DNA from 4 places in the Alteromonas sp. ABH2_165 genome. Region 1 is predicted to be linked to each of the others. Evidence: predicted binding sites of a transcription regulator. Region 1 holds the regulator's gene; each other region holds the start of a gene.
The links. The regulator sigma-54, encoded in region 1, starts transcription at its own class of promoters, with help from an activator protein. The targets are predictions, from matches to a motif close to GTTGGCACGNNNNTNGNNT.
Positions count from the first base shown of each region.

Region 2: a site for sigma-54 is predicted at 1,042-1,060, ahead of flgA (flagellar basal body P-ring formation chaperone FlgA). Genes of this name have one in related genera too.
Region 3: a site for sigma-54 is predicted at 788-806, ahead of flhA (flagellar biosynthesis protein FlhA). Genes of this name have one in related genera too.
Region 4: a site for sigma-54 is predicted at 2,327-2,345, ahead of ACXAFQ_RS09830 (DUF2726 domain-containing protein). Genes of this name have one in related genera too.

Region 1 is NZ_JBSWWF010000006.1:273,614-278,516, forward strand. It holds gene rapZ (RNase adapter RapZ) at 1-698, opposite strand, end outside; gene ptsN (PTS IIA-like nitrogen regulatory protein PtsN) at 744-1,187, opposite strand; gene hpf (ribosome hibernation promoting factor) at 1,196-1,483, opposite strand; gene ACXAFQ_RS13630 (RNA polymerase factor sigma-54) at 1,513-2,991, opposite strand; gene lptB (LPS export ABC transporter ATP-binding protein) at 3,082-3,807, opposite strand; gene lptA (lipopolysaccharide transport periplasmic protein LptA) at 3,807-4,376, opposite strand; gene lptC (LPS export ABC transporter periplasmic protein LptC) at 4,345-4,903, opposite strand, start outside.
Region 2 is NZ_JBSWWF010000001.1:304,242-309,144, forward strand. It holds gene flgM (flagellar biosynthesis anti-sigma factor FlgM) at 1-77, opposite strand, end outside; gene flgA (flagellar basal body P-ring formation chaperone FlgA) at 180-914, opposite strand; gene ACXAFQ_RS01275 (chemotaxis protein CheV) at 1,081-2,001, shown strand; gene ACXAFQ_RS01280 (CheR family methyltransferase) at 2,020-2,853, shown strand; gene flgB (flagellar basal body rod protein FlgB) at 2,949-3,356, shown strand; gene flgC (flagellar basal body rod protein FlgC) at 3,356-3,778, shown strand; gene ACXAFQ_RS01295 (flagellar hook assembly protein FlgD) at 3,803-4,492, shown strand; gene flgE (flagellar hook protein FlgE) at 4,507-4,903, shown strand, end outside.
Region 3 is NZ_JBSWWF010000001.1:368,416-373,318, forward strand. It holds gene ACXAFQ_RS01580 (diguanylate cyclase) at 1-707, opposite strand, end outside; gene flhA (flagellar biosynthesis protein FlhA) at 862-2,964, shown strand; gene flhF (flagellar biosynthesis protein FlhF) at 2,994-4,490, shown strand; gene ACXAFQ_RS01595 (MinD/ParA family protein) at 4,487-4,903, shown strand, end outside.
Region 4 is NZ_JBSWWF010000004.1:191,061-195,963, reverse strand. It holds gene gltB (glutamate synthase large subunit) at 1-274, shown strand, start outside; gene ACXAFQ_RS09840 (FAD-dependent oxidoreductase) at 292-1,707, shown strand; gene ACXAFQ_RS09835 (hypothetical protein) at 1,895-2,257, shown strand; gene ACXAFQ_RS09830 (DUF2726 domain-containing protein) at 2,424-3,011, shown strand; gene mtnN (5'-methylthioadenosine/S-adenosylhomocysteine nucleosidase) at 3,176-3,871, shown strand; gene ACXAFQ_RS09820 (cobalamin biosynthesis protein) at 3,882-4,829, shown strand.

The DNA.
Region 1 (4,903 bases):
AGGTGAGGCAACCAGGTAGTGATTAGGTTCTGGATTTGCCAGATAAACTTCGTCACGATGGGCTGAGAGCTTAAGAATACCTGCACAGGCGCATCAAGGCCAGTAAGATGTTTTAAGTCTGGCTCCCAGTGTGGATTGGGAAGGAAGCGGGCATCAAACACGTAATCAGCATCTTTTGGAATACCGTGTTTGAAGCCAAACGATTCGAACACCAGTACGAGTCGGGAGCTTTTTTTTCCAAGAATACGCTCACGGATGAGTTCAGCGAGCTGGTGAATACTGAGTGAGTCGGTATCAATATTGAGGTCGGCACGCTCAGCAATAGGGGCCAGCAGCTCTTTTTCTGTTTGAATGGCATCCGACAACGATTTATTCAAACGTGCCAACGGGTGCAAACGACGGGTTTCGCTGAAGCGTTTCAGCAGCATGTCGTCGCCCGCATCGATATACACGATGGTAACGGTCCAGGATTCTGGCAAGTAATCGAGAATTTCCACCAGTTCGGCAGGATCTTTAGGCAGGTTACGAACATCAATGCTCACTGCAACCTGCTCGTACTCGTCGGCGACGGTATGGGTGAGTGCAGGGAGTAGATTAACCGGGATGTTATCTACGCAATAGTAACCGAGGTCTTCCAGCGCCCGTAATGCGACGGATTTCCCTGAACCGGAACGACCACTGATGATAATGAGCTTCACGTTTTTCTCCTGAAATACCGTGTTAACGCAGGCGTTTACAATAACTTACTGTAATGCGCGAATAATATCATCACTTGTATCAGCTTTTCGGATACTTTTTATTGTCTCTTTATCGCTAAGCTTGCCAGCAACCATGGCGAGCGTTTGCAGGTGACCGTCAGTTTGTTCCTGCGGTACCAAAAGGGTGAAGAAAATATCGACGGGTTTATTGTCTATGGCATCGAAATTAATGGCTGGCGTAGTGGTTACGACAATGGCAATCACTTTTTCGAGTCCGGCAAGGCGACCATGAGGAAGCGCGATACCATTACCAATACCTGTGCTGCCCATGCGTTCACGTGCCATTAGAGCACTTAACACCGTGGCTTCATCGATATCTGCGTTGTTTTTAGCGGCAATCCCACTGATGATTTCGAGAATGCGCTTTTTACTATTGCACTGGACCGCACATTCAGTGCGATCCAGGCTAACTATGGCTTGTATATCCATGAATTCAATTAATGCTTTTTAAGCTTTTCCTTGTGTTTCAGAACCTGCCGGTCGAGCTTATCTACCATGCTGTCGATAGCTGCGTACATGTCCTGATTTTCGGAAGAGGCAAAAACCTCTGCGCCACTGAGGAAAACCGTTGCTTCTGCTTTCTGATTAAGTTTTTCGACATTCAAAATTACGTGCACATTCGATATGTGGTCGAAGTGACGTTCTAGTTTACTGAATTTCGTATCGACATAGGTACGCAAAGAATCTGTGATCTCAACATGATGACCAGTAAGGTTTATTTGCATATTTCGTCTTCCTTATTTTGAGCAGCCCATTAAATGAGGCTTTTGCGTTGGTTAGACGGCGGGATCGATAGGGACTCCCGGTACTTTGCTATTGTTCGCCGGGCAACCATGATGCCTTGATCGGCCAACAACGAAGCAATCTTGCTGTCGCTCAGCGGTTTGCTTGGCTTTTCAGCCGCAACCAGCTTTTTAATCAGTGCGCGAATCGCTGTGGATGAACACTCACCACCGGACTCTGTGGCCACGTGGCTTGAGAAGAAGTACTTCAACTCAAAAATGCCTCGAGGCGTATGCATGTACTTCTGGGTGGTAACCCGGGAAATGGTTGATTCATGCATATCTACCATTTCTGCGACATCGTTCAGCACCATTGGTTTCATCATTTCAGGGCCATGCTCAAAAAAGCCCATTTGTTGCTGAACAATGCAGTTCGCTACTTTAAGCAGGGTGTCGTTACGGCTTTCAAGGCTCTTGATAAACCATTTCGCTTCCTGCATATGAGAGCGAATAAATTGTGAATCGCTGCTATTGCGGGCCTTACGGCTCATTGCGGCGTATTGTTGGTTAACACTTAACTTCGGCAGGCTGTCTGGGTTGAGTTCTACTACCCAACGGCCGTTTTTCTTCGCCACAGAAACGTCTGGAATAACGTATTCTGGTTCCTTAGTGATAAGTGCACTACCCGGACGCGGATTCAGCGTTTGCAGTAGACGCATAGCTTCACGAAGCTGGTCTTCTTTCAGGCGCGTTTTCCGCATCAGCGTACGGTAATCTTTGCTGCCAAGTAAATCGGCGTGCTCTCTTAACAGTAATCTGGCTTCTTCCAGCCAAGGGGTATCGGGGGCGTATTGCGTTAATTGCACCAACAAACATTCTTGCGGTGTACGCGAGCCAGAACCGATTGGGTCGAACAATTGGATGCGCTTGAGTACGCATTCCACTTCATCTTCTTCTACCGGCTCTTCCATGTCTTCACTGTTCACGCTTTGCAGAATGTCTTCCACGGTAACAGTGAGGTAACCCGATTCATCAATCGAGTCGATGATGGCCAGCGCGATAGCGCGGTCGATGTCTGAGAAAGGCGTTAGGCGCATCTGCCAAAGCAGATGGTCTTGAATATTTTCGGTGGTTTCACCTTGGAATATTTGCTCGTCATCACCGCCGGCAGGACCGGGGGCAGGCGCAGAAGACGCAGAAATGTATTCGTCCCAGGTGCTGTCGAGAGGGAGTTCATCGGGCAGGTCATTTTTTTCCAGCGCTTCGCCGGTATCCATGCTTTCCGAGGCTGACGCAGATTCAGGCATGCTGTCGTCGTTATCGAGATTATTCTTCTCAACAACATCGTTGTCTGAACTGTCGTCCACTTCCAGCAGCGGATTAGAATCCAGTGCTTCCTGAATTTCCTGTTGTAAATCCAGCGTCGACAACTGCAATAGTTTGATCGCCTGCTGAAGTTGCGGCGTCATTGTCAGTTGTTGACTAAATTTTAGCTGTAAAGATGGTTTCATCTACGTCTTATATTAACTCTGCAAAAAGTATCTGGCTAAAACGGCGATTTATTATTCTTAAATTGCGGTTTGTTATGCCCGATAACTTAACTATAGCCTGAATTGCTCACCTAGGTATACATCTCGAACTTTTTGATTACTTAATACCTGTTCTGCGGTGCCCTGAGCAATCAGTTCTCCATGACTGACGATATAGGCTTCTTCACAAACATCAAGGGTTTCCCTTACGTTGTGATCGGTAATCAGGATGCCTATACCTCTGTCTCTTAAATGTTGAATGATCTTCTTTATATCATTAACCGAAATTGGATCAACTCCGGCAAAGGGTTCATCAAGCAAAATAAATTGTGGGTTAGCTGCTAAGGCTCTGGCAATCTCAACCCGGCGGCGTTCACCACCCGACAAACTCATACCTGTACTATTACGTATATGGTTAATATTAAATTCATCAAGTAGCGCGTCGGCTTCTTCTTCACGCTGATGGCTTTTTAAATCCTTACGGGTTTGCAAAATAGCCATGATATTTTCATGTACCGTGAGCTTTCTGAATATCGATGCTTCCTGCGGCAAATAGCCAATGCCGCGACGTGCACGCTCGTGCATTGGCTCGTGAGTCAGCTCATTTTCGTCGATATTAATTTTGCCTTTATCCAGTGGCACCAATCCTACAATCATGTAAAAGGTGGTGGTTTTTCCCGCACCATTGGGGCCCAACAAACCCACAATTTGACCGGTAGACACAGAAAGGCTTACATCGCGCACAACCTGACGAGATTTGTACGACTTAGCCAAATGGCTCGCGGTTAACGTGGCCATTACTGATTGTCACCTTCGTTGTCATCGCTTTTCTTTTCGTCTTCAGACAGCCCTTTTACGGTTTCTGGCTGAAATACCGTGGTAACACGACCACTGCTCGAGCTGTCACCGCCGGTGGCAAGAAGCTGCTCTTTGCCCATGTCATAACGAATGCTATCGCCTTGAACCATGCTGCTATCTTGCTGAATTTGAGCCTGACCTTGCAGGGAAATGAGCTTACTGGCAACTTCGTAACGAATTTCATTGGCGCTGGCTTTTACCTGTGCACCATCGTCCATGGTTTGTGAATAGCTGGCCGGTTCGCCATAGGCCACAAACACTTCTTTACCGTCACCGTCGCTAGCAATAACCTGAACTTCATCGGCGGTAATCACCAACGAACCCTGGGTAATCTTCACGTCTTCTTTAAAGGTAGATGTTTTCTTCTTGCCGTCAATGAACTGCGACTTCGCATCAACTTTAATTGGCTTGTCGAAATCTGTGTTGTCGGCCAAGGCTACTGTGGGCATTACAGCAACAGAGATCGTTGTTATCAGGCTAGCTGCCAGGGGAATAAATCGTTTGAACATGATCTATCAACTCATATTGTTGGGTACGCAGGTTTGCATTAAAACCATTGCTTTTGATGATGGTCTGAACACCGCGGATATCAACAGGTTGATCGGATGTCATCGTTTTATCATCCAGATTAACCTTAATGAAATCAGTTGTAATGGTCTGAACGAACTCGTCAGGATTCAGACTCTTAATCAGCACATTATCTTCTAACTGAATGAGATCGTCATTATATAATGTGCCTTTATCTGCGGTTACCTGCCAGGGAGCTTCATTTTCCGCAGCATAGACAGTGTATTTGGGTTGACTGAATAACACAAAGCCAAGCTGGTCGTAATGTTCCATTGAAGCGGCGTACACCTCATGATTCACCTTACCTTCATCGTTGTACAAGGTGGTGGTGAGGTTTTTGGCCTTATAAGCCGGGCGTAACGCGCTATCACTCATCGACTGAGCGGGTTTTTCATCTTCGGCCATCCACACGGGCATGTACATCAACAATGCCATCACAAACAGTGCGGAAATACTGAGGCCTAATCGA
Region 2 (4,903 bases), on a different contig from region 1:
TGTGCTTGCTGATTATTCAGCTTCGCATTGTCGATGGGTGCCTTAGGGGCCCCATTGTTTACATTATTAATTGCCATAAATTTTTCCACTACCAATAACACCTCATACACGTTATCGGCTGAACCTGTCGCTTCTTTAACCTTTTTGGCGTATTTCTTAAAATATTTTCTAAGGCTGAATTACAGGTTTACAACGACGGTTTGCGTGCTGGCCACTTCGGCAATAATTGCTTTGTTTGAAGACGCATTTATAACCTGAATATTATCGCCGATGACCCCGTCCTGTCTAGCGATACCGGCGGTTTTTACCTGCATGCCGCCACCTTGTGCACTGATGGTTATTCGATCACCTTTACAGACAAAGCATAGCATATTTGCCTGAATAGGTTGTCCATTGCGCACTCGTCTTTTCATTCTGGCGCCGAGTAGTTCATCTGCCGACGAATAACTGGTATGACGTAACTGGTTAACATCGACTTCGGCTAACCGGAGATTTTCTGATGTAAGCAAGCTGCCGGGGCTGATGAGCCCTGCGGTTACCACGACGGTTCGTGTTCGTGAGACCCGGGCATTGGTAAATAGATACCAGTCATTATTGCCACAGCTCACACGCACAGAAATGTAACTTTGGCGCAGAGAAGCAGGCTCTGCATGATAATTAAAAGGCGTATGGCATACCGGAATTTGAATGCGATCATCAATGGCTACCATATTTATCGATATATTTTCTTGTTCTGAGTCGTTGCCGATTGCGTTTAATAAATAACGCTCTGCACCCTGTTCAATTTTTTCTCGCAACTGGCTGCCCGACTGCGCAAACACAGGGTTTGAGACTATGTTAAGCAGCAAAACGAAAGCAAGAAGACGAAACTTACTTAAAGTAATGACCATTTTTTTCGATAACAATTTATGCATGATGACTTTTTTCGTGTTCACTTCACTTTATTTTGACTATGATTAAGAGCAGGATCGAATGGTACGAAAAGTCACTATCGTCACTTTTTTGGCGATTCTGCTTTTAAACAAAGAGTGATAAGGTGAAACGCAATGTTCGTGCCCAATTTTAAATTAGAGGTGATGTATGTCAGGCATTCTTGATTCCGTTAACCAGCGCACGCAGTTAGTGGGGCAGAACAGGCTTGAACTTCTGTTGTTCAGACTCAATGGCCGTCAGCGCTTTGGCATTAACGTATTCAAAGTGCGAGAGGTATTGCAATGTCCGCCTCTTACCGCAATTCCAAAGCTGAATTCCTTGGTTCGTGGTGTCGCGCATATTCGCGGCCAGACCATTTCCGTTATCGATCTCAGTATGGCAACCGGTGGGCGTCGTATTGAAAACCTCGATACTGCCTTTATCGTGATTGCTGAATACAACCGCTCCGTTCAAGGCTTTCTGGTGGGGGCGGTGGAACGCATAATTAATACAAACTGGGACGCAATCATGCCGCCGCCGCAAGGAACCGGCCGTGCCAGTTATCTCACCGCGGTGACTGAGGTGGACAAAGAGTTAGTAGAAATACTCGATGTAGAAAAAATTCTGCATGAGATTTCTCCGCTTAAAGCCGATGTTAGCGACTCCATTGCTGAAAATCTCGATACTACCGGCAGTGAAGATAAAATTATCTTTATTGCTGATGACTCTTCTGTTGCTCGCAGCCAGGTTAAGAAGTCACTTACTGCACTGGGCCTGAAGATGGAGCTGGCTAAGAACGGTCTTGAAGCGCTCAATCGTTTAAAAGAAATTGCCGCTGAAACCGGAGATGTCACTGACAAAGTTGGCGTGTTGGTTTCAGATATTGAAATGCCAGAAATGGATGGCTATACCTTAACGGCCGAAATTAAAAACACCCCTGAGTTGCAAAAACTCAAGGTGGTTTTGCACACATCACTCAGTGGCGTATTTAACCAGGCCATGGTGCAAAAGGTTGGCGCCGACGATTTCATTGCGAAATTCCATCCTGACGAATTGGCCACAGCCGTGGGCAAATGGTTAAAAAAATAAGTACGAGGGCAGGGAAGTTTGAAAAACAAAGAAGTTTCAGCCGATAGTTATCGTCAGTTTGGTGCGTTTTTGCAGCAGCAGTGTGGCATTTCACTGGGCGATAACAAGCAATATCTGGTAAGAAGTCGGCTGTCTTCGTTAATGTACGAATTTAATTTTGACAGTATTGACGAATTAATTGCTGCTGTTATTCGCGGTGCAAACCGCAGTCTACTGCAAGCTGTACTTGATGCCATGACCACCAACGAAACCCTGTGGTTCCGAGATGGCTATCCTTACGAGTTACTTATCAATACTATTCTTCCCAAATTTGCATCAGAAAATCGACGTCTTCGTGTATGGAGTGCGGCTTGTTCATCAGGACAAGAGCCGTACTCTATCGCCATGTCTGTTCTGGAGTATCAACGACAGAACCCTGGCACATTGCGTGGGGGCGTCGACATCACCGCAACTGACCTATCGTCTTCTATGCTGGATAAATGCAATAAAGGCGTTTACGACGAATTGTCTTTAGGCCGCGGCTTATCCTCTGAGCGTCGTCAGCGCTATTTCTCCCCTAATGACGAAGGCATGATGCAGGTGAATCGTGAAGTCAGGGATATGGTGACGTTTAAAAGCCTCAACTTACTGCATAGCTATACCGGCCTAGGTCGATTCGATATTGTATTCTGCCGCAATGTGCTCATTTACTTCCCGGCGGACGTCAAGCAACGCATACTGCAACAAATTGCCGCCCAGTTGCAGCCAGAAGGCGTTCTTTTCCTCGGTGCTTCAGAATCCATTGGTGAAGCGGCTTCCTTGTTTACTATGGTTAAATGCCGTCCAGGCCTTTATTACCAACGCAAGAAATAATCTGTCCTCATACTCATTCAGCGTCAAAAAATACTTGGCACTTCATTTGCAGTTGATTTCGGGAATGTCGAAATACGTGCAACCGGAGTCTTTGAATGGCCATCAACCTCGATAATCTCGTTGGCTTTCATCAAAAAGCAATCAACATCCGTGAAGAAAAAATGGAAGTCATTGCCGGAAATCTGGCAAATGCCAACACGCCTGGCTACAAAGCCCGTGATATTGATTTTAAACAGGCAATGGAAAGCGCACGCCATGTTCAGCAGCAAGGTAATCTTACTCGCACCCACGATAACCATATTGGTGGCTCGCTGAGTACAAGCAGTTTCGACATCGACTACCGAATTCCAAATCAGCCAGATACCGGTGACGGCAACACCGTTGAGGTACAGTCTGAGCGAAATGCCTTTCTTGACAATGGAATGAGATATCAGGCCAGCCTGAAATTTCTGGAAGGAAAGCTGAAGGGTATGAAGAAAGCCTTGAGTGGAGGGCAAAGTTAATGAGCCTGTTTAATGTAATGTCGATCTCGGGTACAGGCATGGAGGCAGAAAGTGTCCGCCTGAATACCACCGCCAGTAATATTGCTAACGCGAACAGTGTGAGTAGCAGTTACGAAGAAACGTACAAAGCCCGACACCCGGTTTTTGCCGCTGAGCTGGCTCGTGCATCAGAAGATCAGACCAAAGGGGTTGGTGTTCAGGTGAAAGGCATCGTCGAGAGTGATGCGCCTCTGCAAATAGAATACGCACCGCACAACCCTATGGCAGACGAAAACGGCTATATCTACAAGCCTAATGTCAACATTGTTGAAGAAATGGCAAATATGATGTCTGCCTCAAAGGGTTATGAAACCAACGTGCAGGTAGCAGACACAACGAAAAGATTATTTCGTCAGGTACTGCAATTAGGCAGTGGCCAGTAAGTCGGTTAAGCAGAGGATTTTATCGTGAGTACGATTACTAATACCCCAGGGCTGAACACTGACCTCTACTGGCAAGAAGAAGGCGTCGCTGTTTCTGACGGTAGCGAACAGCGACTTTCTCAGGAAGATTTCTTCTCGCTACTGACAGAGCAGCTTGCCAACCAGGATCCAACCAAGCCCGTTGATAACGACCAGATGGTGGCGCAAATGACGTCATTTACTATGGCCGACGGTATTTCTTCACTGAATGAGAAGTTTGAGTCTTTCGCCGCGTCTATGACCTCGAATCAGGCTCTGCAGGCGTCCAGTCTTATCGGACAACAAGTACTGGTTGAAGGTAACGTGGGTTACATGTCAGAAGAAGGTGCTGGATTCAGCGGTGTGCTGGTAAATGAGCAAACGGTACAGGATCTCAAAATCAATATTGAGAATCAGTACGGTGAAATTGTAAAAACCATGAATGTGGGGACGCAGGCTGCAGGCAACATTCAGTTTGCCTGGGATGGTACTGACAATAGCGGCAATGCCATGCCGGCAGGTGAGTATGTGATCAGTGCCAACGGGAGTGTTGACGGCGAGGGTACCTCGGTGCCTATCGCAGTAAACCGCCAGGTAGGCAGCGTAAGTATGACTGGCAGCAGTCAGGGCATTATTTTGAATTTGGCGGGTGATGTGAGCATAAGTCTTGGCGACGTCATCCAAATAGGCAGTTAGTAGGAGAAAGAGTTATGTCTTTTAATATTGCACTTAGTGGCGTTTCTGCCGCACAGAAAGATCTCGACGTCACCGCCAACAACATTGCGAACGTCAACACCGTTGGTTTTAAAGAGTCGCGTGCAGAGTTTGGTGATGTCTATGCATCGTCACTCCTGGCGGGAGCAAAAACCAAAGTGGGTGATGGTGTACTGACGCAAGAAGTGGCGCAGCAGTTTTCTCAGGGTAGTTTGCAGTTTACCAATACCGCATTGGACTTAGCGATTACCGGTAATGGTTTTTTCGCCACAGTACCAGAGATCACTTCCCGGGATTTCTCATTTACCCGTGCTGGCCAGTTTAAGCTGGATGAAGATAACTTCGTGGTTAACAGTAACGGCGACAACTTACTTGGCTTCCCGGTCAATACCG
Region 3 (4,903 bases), on a different contig from region 1:
ATCCGGTTGTTTTTCGTGATGGCAAAATCAAGCGCCTCCTTCAAATAGGGGACAGCATTGTCGTACTGCTCAGCTTCCTGAAACACCGTTGCGATAAGGCCTGCTATGTGAGCAGGCGGAATTTGCGTGACATTTTCCGAGGCAATCCTGTGCGCAACAATGAGCTTGGTCAGTGCCGACTCGCGATTTTGCAATGATTGCTGAATCAATCCCTCCGTCATCAATGCACCAATATGTAACTGGATGATGTTATTCTCTTGCGCCCACTCGTTAACGATAGCAACATACTGCAATGCCAGTACCTGACGTGCTGTTTTTTCATAAAGTAACGATTTTTGCAGCAACAAACGGTGATAGAGCAGTGGCTCATTGATTTGATTTACATTGGTAAGTCCCAGCTCCAACAGCGACTCTGAGCGCTCAAAATCCCCCAGCTTCATATAAAAGTATGACAGCAGATATTGAATGGTGGCTGGCGTATATTCAGGTTGCACATCATCAAGCATCTCTTCGAGGCCTAAAACGGTCTCCTTCGGATTCTGATGAAAAGATTTTATGACGCGGATAACCTCATCATTGGGAGCAGAAACTTGTGCCGATGCAGCATGAGTAGAATAAGACATCAATATCAGACTGATTGCCGTGACAACATGAAGAAAAGTGCCAATAGATGCAATACGTCGCTGTTTTAACTGGTATTCCGGCACACAATGTCCTGAACAAATCTTATCCACATTAACTATAGTTCAAAAACTCGAAACAGGCGCGCATTAGTAAACATTTTCAAACTGGCACAGTAGTTGAAATACTCACTACAGACGCAATTGAAGTGTCAATTTTCTGTTAGCGAGAGCAATTATTATGCAGTTATCCGCCTACCTGCAGCGGTTCGACAAGAACCAGTTTCAAAATATCACCAGTGGTCTGGGTGCGCCTGTCGTATTACTGGCGATTATGGGCATGGTTATTCTTCCCATGCCGCCATTTCTACTCGATGTGCTGTTCAGCTTTAATATTGCGTTGAGTCTGGTGATCATCCTCGTTGCCGTGTTCACCCAAAAGCCGGTGGATTTTGGTATTTTTCCGCTGGTTTTGCTTATTGCTACGGTATTAAGGCTTGCGCTTAATGTGGCATCTACACGGGTTGTTCTGCTGTACGGCCATGAAGGTGGCGATGCTGCGGGAAAAGTGATCGAAGCGTTTGGTGCGGTGGTTATTGGCGGTAACTATGCAGTGGGGGTTGTCGTATTCGCTATTCTTCTGATCATTAACTTCAAAGTGGTTACCGCGGGTGCAGGTCGAATCTCAGAAGTGAGCGCCCGCTTTACCCTTGATGCCATGCCCGGTAAACAAATGGCCATTGACGCCGATTTGAATGCTGGCTATATCGACCAGGATCAGGCCCGTAAACGTCGTGAGGAAATCACCGCCGAGGCCGACTTTTATGGTTCTATGGACGGTGCGTCTAAATTTGTAAAAGGTGATGCGGTTGCTGGCTTATTCATCATGCTGATTAACATCGTAGGTGGATTATTTATCGGCATGATTCAGCACGACCTCGCGTTTGGCGATGCCATGGAGGTGTATACCATTTTGACTATCGGTGATGGCCTGGTAGCACAAATACCTTCTCTGCTGCTTTCAGTGGCCACCGCCATTATTGTGACTCGTGAAAACGAAACCCAGGAGATGGGTAAAGAAATCCGTACCCAATTGGGCAACCCCCAGGCGCTGTATATTGCCTCTGCGGTGCTGTTTGTCATGGGCATTGTGCCAGGTATGCCGCATATCGCATTTCTGGGCTTTTCTGCCATAGCGGGTGGCTATGCCTACTGGCAAGGTGTGCAGGCGAAGAAAGAAGCCGAAAAACCAAAAGTTCCAGCGAAGACAGAGGCGGGTGTCGATCATCCGGTTCCAGAGGCTAAAGAACTCGGTTGGGACGACGTACAGCAGGTCGATACTATCGGACTGGAAGTGGGCTACCGGCTTATTCCGTTAGTCGATAAATCCCAGGGCGGCGAACTGCTCACCCGAATCAAGGGCGTACGTAAAAAGCTCTCTCAGGAACTTGGCTTTCTGGTACCGCCGGTACACATTCGCGATAACCTGGATCTCGACCCCAATGCTTATACCATTGCGATGTTGGGTGTCACCATTGGCGATGCGCAAATCAGTCACGATGAAGAACTCGCCATTAATCCTGGCCAGGTATTCGGTAAACTCGAAGGGCGCGCAACCAAAGATCCTGCCTTCGGTTTAGACGCAGTGTGGATTAGACCAAATCAGCGTGAACATGCACAAACACTCGGTTATACCGTTGTTGACGCTGCTACCGTAGTGGCAACGCATCTAAGCCAGCTGCTGAGTAACAATGCTTATCAACTTCTCGGCCATGAAGAAACTCAGCAACTACTGGATATGCTGGCTAAGTCTAGTCCGAAACTGGTCGAAGGGCTGGTGCCTGACATTCTACAACTCAGTACCGTGGTGAAAGTGCTGCAGACACTGTTATTTGAAGGTGTGCCTATTCGAGATATGCGTACCATTGTTCAGACGTTGACTGAGTACGGCCCGCGTAGTCAGGACCCAGATGTACTGGTGTCTGCGGTGCGTATTGCGCTAAAACGTCTCATCGTTCAGGAAATCAGCCAAGGCGCCAAAGAAGTGCCCGTCATAACTCTGGCACCAGAGTTGGAACAGATGTTGCACCAGTCTCTTCAGGCAGGGGGAGAAGATGGCGCCGGTATCGAACCAGGACTCGCAGATCGTCTCCAACAATCCTTGCAACAGGCCGCACAACAACAAGAGCTAGAAGGCGAGCCTGCAGTACTCCTGACGTCAGGTATGTTGCGACCTGTGCTGTCACGCTTCCTTAAATATTCGGTAGCTGGCTTGCATGTGTTGTCGTACCAGGAAATACCTGACGACAAGCAAATTAAAATTGTCAGCTCTGTCGGTCAATAATCTGACACTGGGTGAGTGAAGAGGTTGAGATGAAAATCAGACGTTTTTTTGGCAAAGATATGCGGGAAGCGTTAAGCCAGGTAAAAGCCGAATTGGGCAGTGATGCCGTCATTATGTCGAACCGTAAAGTGGCCGATGGTATTGAGCTGGTGGCTGCTTACGATAAAGAACCTGAGGCAAAACTTAACCTGAACACGCGCCATGACAACAAAGCATCCGCGGGCCAGCAAAAGGCCACGCCGAGCCTGAGCGAAATTATTGGTGATGATGGTCCTGACAACCTCCGTGCATTATTAGAAAAGCAGGCTGCCGAGCGAAACGCAGCGGCTGACGCTGCTACGCAGCAAAACGCACCGCGCCAGGTTCAGCCTCATTCCCAGCGCGACCTTGCTCAGCCTCAATATCAATCACAGCCTAAGGCACAAGCTCAGCCACATTCCCAGCGCCCACAGCAGCAAACTGCACAGCAAGACAATGATGTATTTTCTTTTGCTGATGTATTTAATCACGGGCGCAACAACACTGCACCAGCTTCACAAATGAGCCCTGACTTCGAAGCTGCGCCTTCTCAGCAGGCACCTTCGAGTAACGCGCAGGGCAATAGTGAACTGGATGCCATCAAAGAGGAATTGGCGTCTTTACGTAATGTGCTGCAATATCAGGTGGCCGACCTGATGGAAGCGAAGAAAAAGCGTCAGCGACCCGTTCACAGCTACCTGATGCAATGCCTCACTGGCATGGGATTAAGCGTTGCGCTGGCTGAACAGTTAGTACATTACACGCCTTCACAGTACACCGAGCGTGAAGCGTGGATTTATTTGTTGAACCTGTTGGCTAACCGTCTGAACGTTTCGGGTAACGATATTCTTACGCAAACCGGTGTTGTTGCACTGGTCGGTCCAACTGGCACGGGCAAAACCACTACCGTTGCAAAGCTTGCTGCACGTTATGCACAAAAGTACGGGGCAGAGCAGGTAGCGATGATCACCATCGATACCTATCGGATTGCAGCTTATGAACAGCTGGCGACTTACGGCAAAATTATTGGCTGTACTACCCGAAAAGCACAAAGTAGCGAAGAATTAGCTGAACAACTCTTTCAGTTACGTCATAAACGTCTAATATTAATAGATACAGCAGGTTTTAGTCAGCGAGATAGCCGATTAATTCAACAACTTGGTCAGTTTAGCAACGGTCAAATGCAACCTGTACGTAAATACCTGGTTGCGCAAGCTAATACCCAATATCCTGCTCTGCAGCGCATTATTGCAGCGTATAATTCGGTTAAACTCGACGGCTGTATCTTCACTAAAATTGATGAGTGCTACAGTTTGGGTGAGGTATTAAGCGTTGCTGTTGAGCAGCAGCTACCGGTGAGTTATGTGACCGATGGCCAGCAGGTGCCTGAAGATATTAAAGTTGCTGATGCGAAATCTCTCGTATCTGCAGCGGCAAAGCTTTATAAAAAGTACGGTTTGAATCATACTAAGCATAATCATGAAGTTAATTCAGTTAAGGCAGTATGATCGAAGATCAAGCGAGTAGCTTACGAAAGATGAATCAATCACGCCTCATTAAGGTTATAGCCGTCACCGGCGGTAAGGGTGGTGTGGGTAAAACCAACATCACACTGAATACGGCCATCGCCATGGCAAAGCAAGGCAAACGGGTGATGGTGCTCGACGCCGACCTTGGCCTGGCTAACGTCGATGTTATGCTCGGACTGCGAGTAGAGAAGAACCTTTCTCATGTGCTGTCTGGCGAATGCACCCTCGACGATGTGCTGGTAACCGGCCCCCATGGCATCAAAATCGCACCGGCAACGTCGGGTACGCAGGCAATGACAGAATTGTCGCCTACCGAGCATGCAGGTCTAATTCGTGCGTTCAGTGAATTGCGCTCGCAAATCGACGTGCTCATTGTCGATACTGCAGCGGGT
Region 4 (4,903 bases), on a different contig from region 1:
GTATGACGAGAACGGCGACCTTGATGCCCGTGTTAACCCTGAGTTGGTTGAAATCATGGATATCGGTGATAAGGCGATTCTGTCTGAGCACTTACGTGGTCTGATTAATCAGCATTACGAAGAAACCGGCAGTGAGCACTCCCTGTCCCTGCTGACTAACTTCGCTGAATCTGTGAAGCGCTTTAAGTTAATCAAGCCGAAAACCAGTGACGTTAAAAACCTGTTGGGCCACATCAGCCGTTCTAGCGACGAGCTGCGGATCCAGGCGCAATAAGAGAGGTAGGTGAAGTAATGGCTAAAAATGTTTACCAGTTTGTTGATGTTGAACGGATTGACCCGCCGAAAAAACCTATCATGGTGCGCAAGGCTGAGTTCGCTGAGATTTATCAACCGCTGACACAGTCACAAACCGAAGGCCAGGCAGATCGCTGCCTGGACTGCGGTAACCCGTACTGCGAATGGAAATGCCCGGTGCATAACTACATCCCGCAGTGGCTGGACCTGGCTAATCAGGGTCGCATCATGGAAGCGGCTGAACTGTCTCATAAGACAAACAGCCTGCCAGAGGTATGCGGCCGTGTATGTCCGCAGGACCGCCTGTGTGAAGGTGCCTGTACCCTGAACGACGAGTTCGGCGCGGTGACCATCGGCAGTATTGAAAAATACATCACCGATACCGCGTTCAAAATGGGCTGGCGTCCGGACATGTCTGACGTAGTGTGGACTGACAAGAAAGTAGCAATCGTCGGTGCAGGCCCTGCAGGTCTGGCATGTGCGGATATTTTGGTTCGTAACGGTGTTAAACCGGTTGTCTTCGACAAGTACGAAGAAATTGGCGGCCTGCTCACTTTCGGTATTCCTTCGTTCAAACTGGAAAAAGACGTGATTAAGCGTCGTCGTGAAATCTTCACTGAAATGGGTATTGAGTTCAGACTTAACACCGAAATCGGTAAAGACATCGACTTCCAGAAGTTACTCGACGAGTACGATTCAGTCTTCCTCGGCATGGGTACGTATAAGTCTATGCAAGGCGGTTTTGACAACGAGCACGTTGAAGGTGTTTATGATGCGCTGCCGTTTCTGATTGCCAATACCAACCGGGTAATGGGTCTGGAAAAAGATCCGGCAGACTTTGTCGATATGAAAGGCAAAACTGTTGTGGTACTCGGCGGTGGTGATACCACCATGGACTGCGTACGTACGTCTATCCGTCAGGGTGCCAAGCGCGTTATCTGTGCTTACCGTCGTGACGAGGCCAGCATGCCAGGTTCTCGCAAAGAAGTTCAAAATGCGAAAGAAGAAGGTGTGGAATTCGTATTCAACGTGCAGCCGCTTGATATCGCGTTAACCGATAAAGGTACTGCAGCTGGTGTGAGTCTGGTAAAAACCGAAATGGGTCCACCAGACGTGAATGGCCGTCGCCGTCCGGTTGAAGTGGAAGGCTCAGAACACGTGCTTGAAGCTGACGCGGTTATCATTGCATTCGGTTTCCAACCGAGTCCTGCTAGCTGGTTTGCTGACTACGGCATCATTCTTGACGAGAAAGGCCGTGTTATCGCCCCTGCCGGTGGTAAATACGCTTATCAGACTGCTAACCCGAAAATCTTCGCCGGTGGCGATATGGTGCGCGGCAGTGATTTGGTGGTTACTGCCATTGATGAAGGCCGTAAAGCCGCTGACGGTATTCTGGATTTCCTTAACGTGTAATCCGGTCACCGTGATGATTAAGAGCCACTGTCTTGTACAGTGGCTTTTTTGTTTGTGTAGAGAATACCTGCTGCGCAATACTCACGTGTCTTCACAGATACCCACATTTCATTGTTGTATTCACCGATCTCTCCTATAGTTTTTCTACATTGAGAGGCCAGACGGTCTTGTGTCAGGAGAACCGAAAATGAGAACGAAAACCTACAGTCTGATTGCAGCGACCCTACTCAGTGCGGCGTCACTCTCGGTGGCTGCAGCACCAGTGACGGTGGCATGCCCGTCTGATTTTCATAAACTGACGGTGCCATCAGATGCCAAACAGTGTCAGCAATTCGACGCCACATTGCCTGCGACACTGGTGTTCTATTCGTCCACCCCACAACAATCGCTGATTGACCATTTCCAGGCTTCGTATCCAGGAATGGCAGTGGTTGCCTCTGTGCAAGGCCGTACCTTACTCACCGCCAACAATGACAATGTACGGGTGATTATCTCTCCCGATAATAAAGGCTCACAGGTGGATATGATGGTATTGGGAGAACAAGAGTAGTTACAGATATTCAACGGAAAAGGGCCGGCGCTGCCAGTCTCTTAGGCTAATTTTAACTTGCCGCTCCATGCTGGCATTCGCTTTGCAAAATCCGGATAGCAGATTTATTTCTCACCGAAAGACGTCACAAATTTGACGCTTTGATTTTGTATTCGCGAGGCACATTATGGAACTGGCAATAATTTTAATGATGTTACTGATTGTGGTGGCACTCGGTGCCATGAAACTGTCGGATAGCGGGGTAAGTTTTCCCTTTCGCAGTAAACCGCAACTTTTTACTCCTGTGGAGCACAATTTCCTCAAACTCATCGAGCAAGCAGTAGGCCGAGAGTTTCGGATTGTGTGCCGCGTGCGTTTGAGCGATGTACTTGCAGTACGCGCTAAGGCGAGTAAGAAGCAAGGCTCCAGTGCCATGTCTCGTGCATCTTCTAAGCAACTCGATTTTGTATTGTGCGACCGTGAAGACATGACGCCGATTATGGCAATCGACTTGGTGCACAACGATGGCAAGAATAAATATAAATCTCAGCGCGACTTTTTCGTCAATGGTGCGCTCGACGCAGCAGGCCTTCCCCATGCTCGGATTAAAGTGAAAACCGGCTACTCGGTGGAAGAAATTCGCGAGTGTATTGAAAGTAAGTTGGTAGCATACCGCCGCAGACAACAGAAAATAGCGCAAGCACCTACGCTGAACCCTGCACCAACTAAGCGCCCTACCCGTCCTGTACGGTCTAGCCGGGCTGCCGCTGCTTAATTAAACAGTTACTCTCCGGGTCGGAATTTCCCCCAAGGATTCCGACCCATTTTCTGCTAATTTCTGTCAGTTTTGCTACTTTCATATTACCATTAGTCAATACCCACTAATCTGCAATCTATGCCAACTCTGGCTATCGTGCAGCTCAGCTACGGAACTCAACTATGAAAATCGGTATTCTTGGTGCTATGGATGAAGAAATAGCGCTACTTCAATCGTCGCTGGAAAATTGCGAAACCCGTCAGTGGAAACACCTGACCTTCTACACTGGCACATTGCATGGTGCAGAGGTTGTGCTGGCGAAATGCGGTATTGGTAAAGTGGCATCAGCACTAGCAACTACTGCACTTATCGAACTTTACGCCCCGGATTATGTGGTGAATACTGGCTCGGCCGGTGGTTTCGACCCGGCTCTGAATGTAGGCGATGTGGTAGTAGGCAGTGCCGTTAAATATCACGATGTGAACATTACCCACTTTGGTTACGAACTCGGGCAGTGTGCAGGTATGCCAGCGCACTACGAGTGTGATCAGAAGCTCATTGATGCGGCAACCGCGGCAGCGCAGGAATTGTCTCACGTGCAAAACACCACCGGTATGATTTGTACTGGCGATTCTTTCGTAGGTTCTGATGAGGCCGCGCAAGAAATTAAAGAAACCTTCCCTGCGATGAAAGCCGTAGAGATGGAAGGTGCGGCCATCGGCCAAACCTGTTTCATGTTGGAAACCCCGTTCCTGGTTATCCGTTCGTTGTCAGACATTGCTGGTAAAACGTCTTCGGTGTCGTTCCAGGAATATTTGGAAACCGCCGCGAAACACTCTGCGCAACTGGTAATGGGAATGATTGCCCGACTGGCATAAATAACACCGCATGGAAGCACTTTACCAGAGCCCGGTATTACAAAACCTATTATTGCTGTTGGTGGTAGTGGCCATCGACAGCCTCTGGCGCTGGCCGCAGAAATATCATCCCCTCACACTGTTTCGCTTACTTGCCGACGGCATGGCCAAGAAAGTTAAACCTACCACGTCAGAAAACCCGACACAGCACCGAATTTCGGGCGCATTGGGTGCCATTGTGCTCATCGTGCCGTTTACTGTGCTTGTGGGGATTCTGGTTTCTATGGCGGAATATCCGCTATTTTTTGAGGCAGTAATTTTACTAAGCGTAATGGATTTCGCTCAAATCCGTTTTCACTATAACGCTGTGGTTACCGCGTTAAGCAAAGAGAAAAAAGTACTGGCCCGTGAAATGGCCGGTTACATGGTAGCGCGCGATACCGACAGGCTGTCTGACATTGGTATTGCGAAAGCAGCAATGGAAAGCCTGCTGCTGCGTTTCTACTATCAATTCTGTGGCGTCGTGTTTTGGTTTTTGATTGGTGGACCGGTAGCGGCGCTACTGTTCAGACTGTTATTGCTTTTTAGCTGGCAGTGGCACTGGCGGAAACCCGGATTTTACTGGTTTGCACTGCCCGTGCGCACCATTACCCGCTTGCTAAGTCTTGTACCCGCTTTCATCGGTGCGGGCTTGCTATCACTCGCAACCAATCCTATTAGCGGCTTCAAAGCCCTATTCGCTAGCCCAGCAAAAGACAGCACTTCACTTTTGTTGGCGCTTTCTGGCGGTAGTCTGGGCATTCGCCTGGGCGGCCCCTCGCTTTACGCCGGCAACATGATTCGTTATGCCCGAGTAGGTGGCAAACGTGAAGTCCGATTCTCTGATATGGTGTATTGCCGTCGTGCCATTATCCGCACAATTTTGCTGCTGCTAAGCCTGTTGATAGTGGTACTCACCCTTATTCACGCGTTGCTTTAATTTCTTTCAATAAATACTGAACTATTCGTAGTGCTCCTGCCGTAATAGATGAGGTAAACTGTATTAGGACCGGT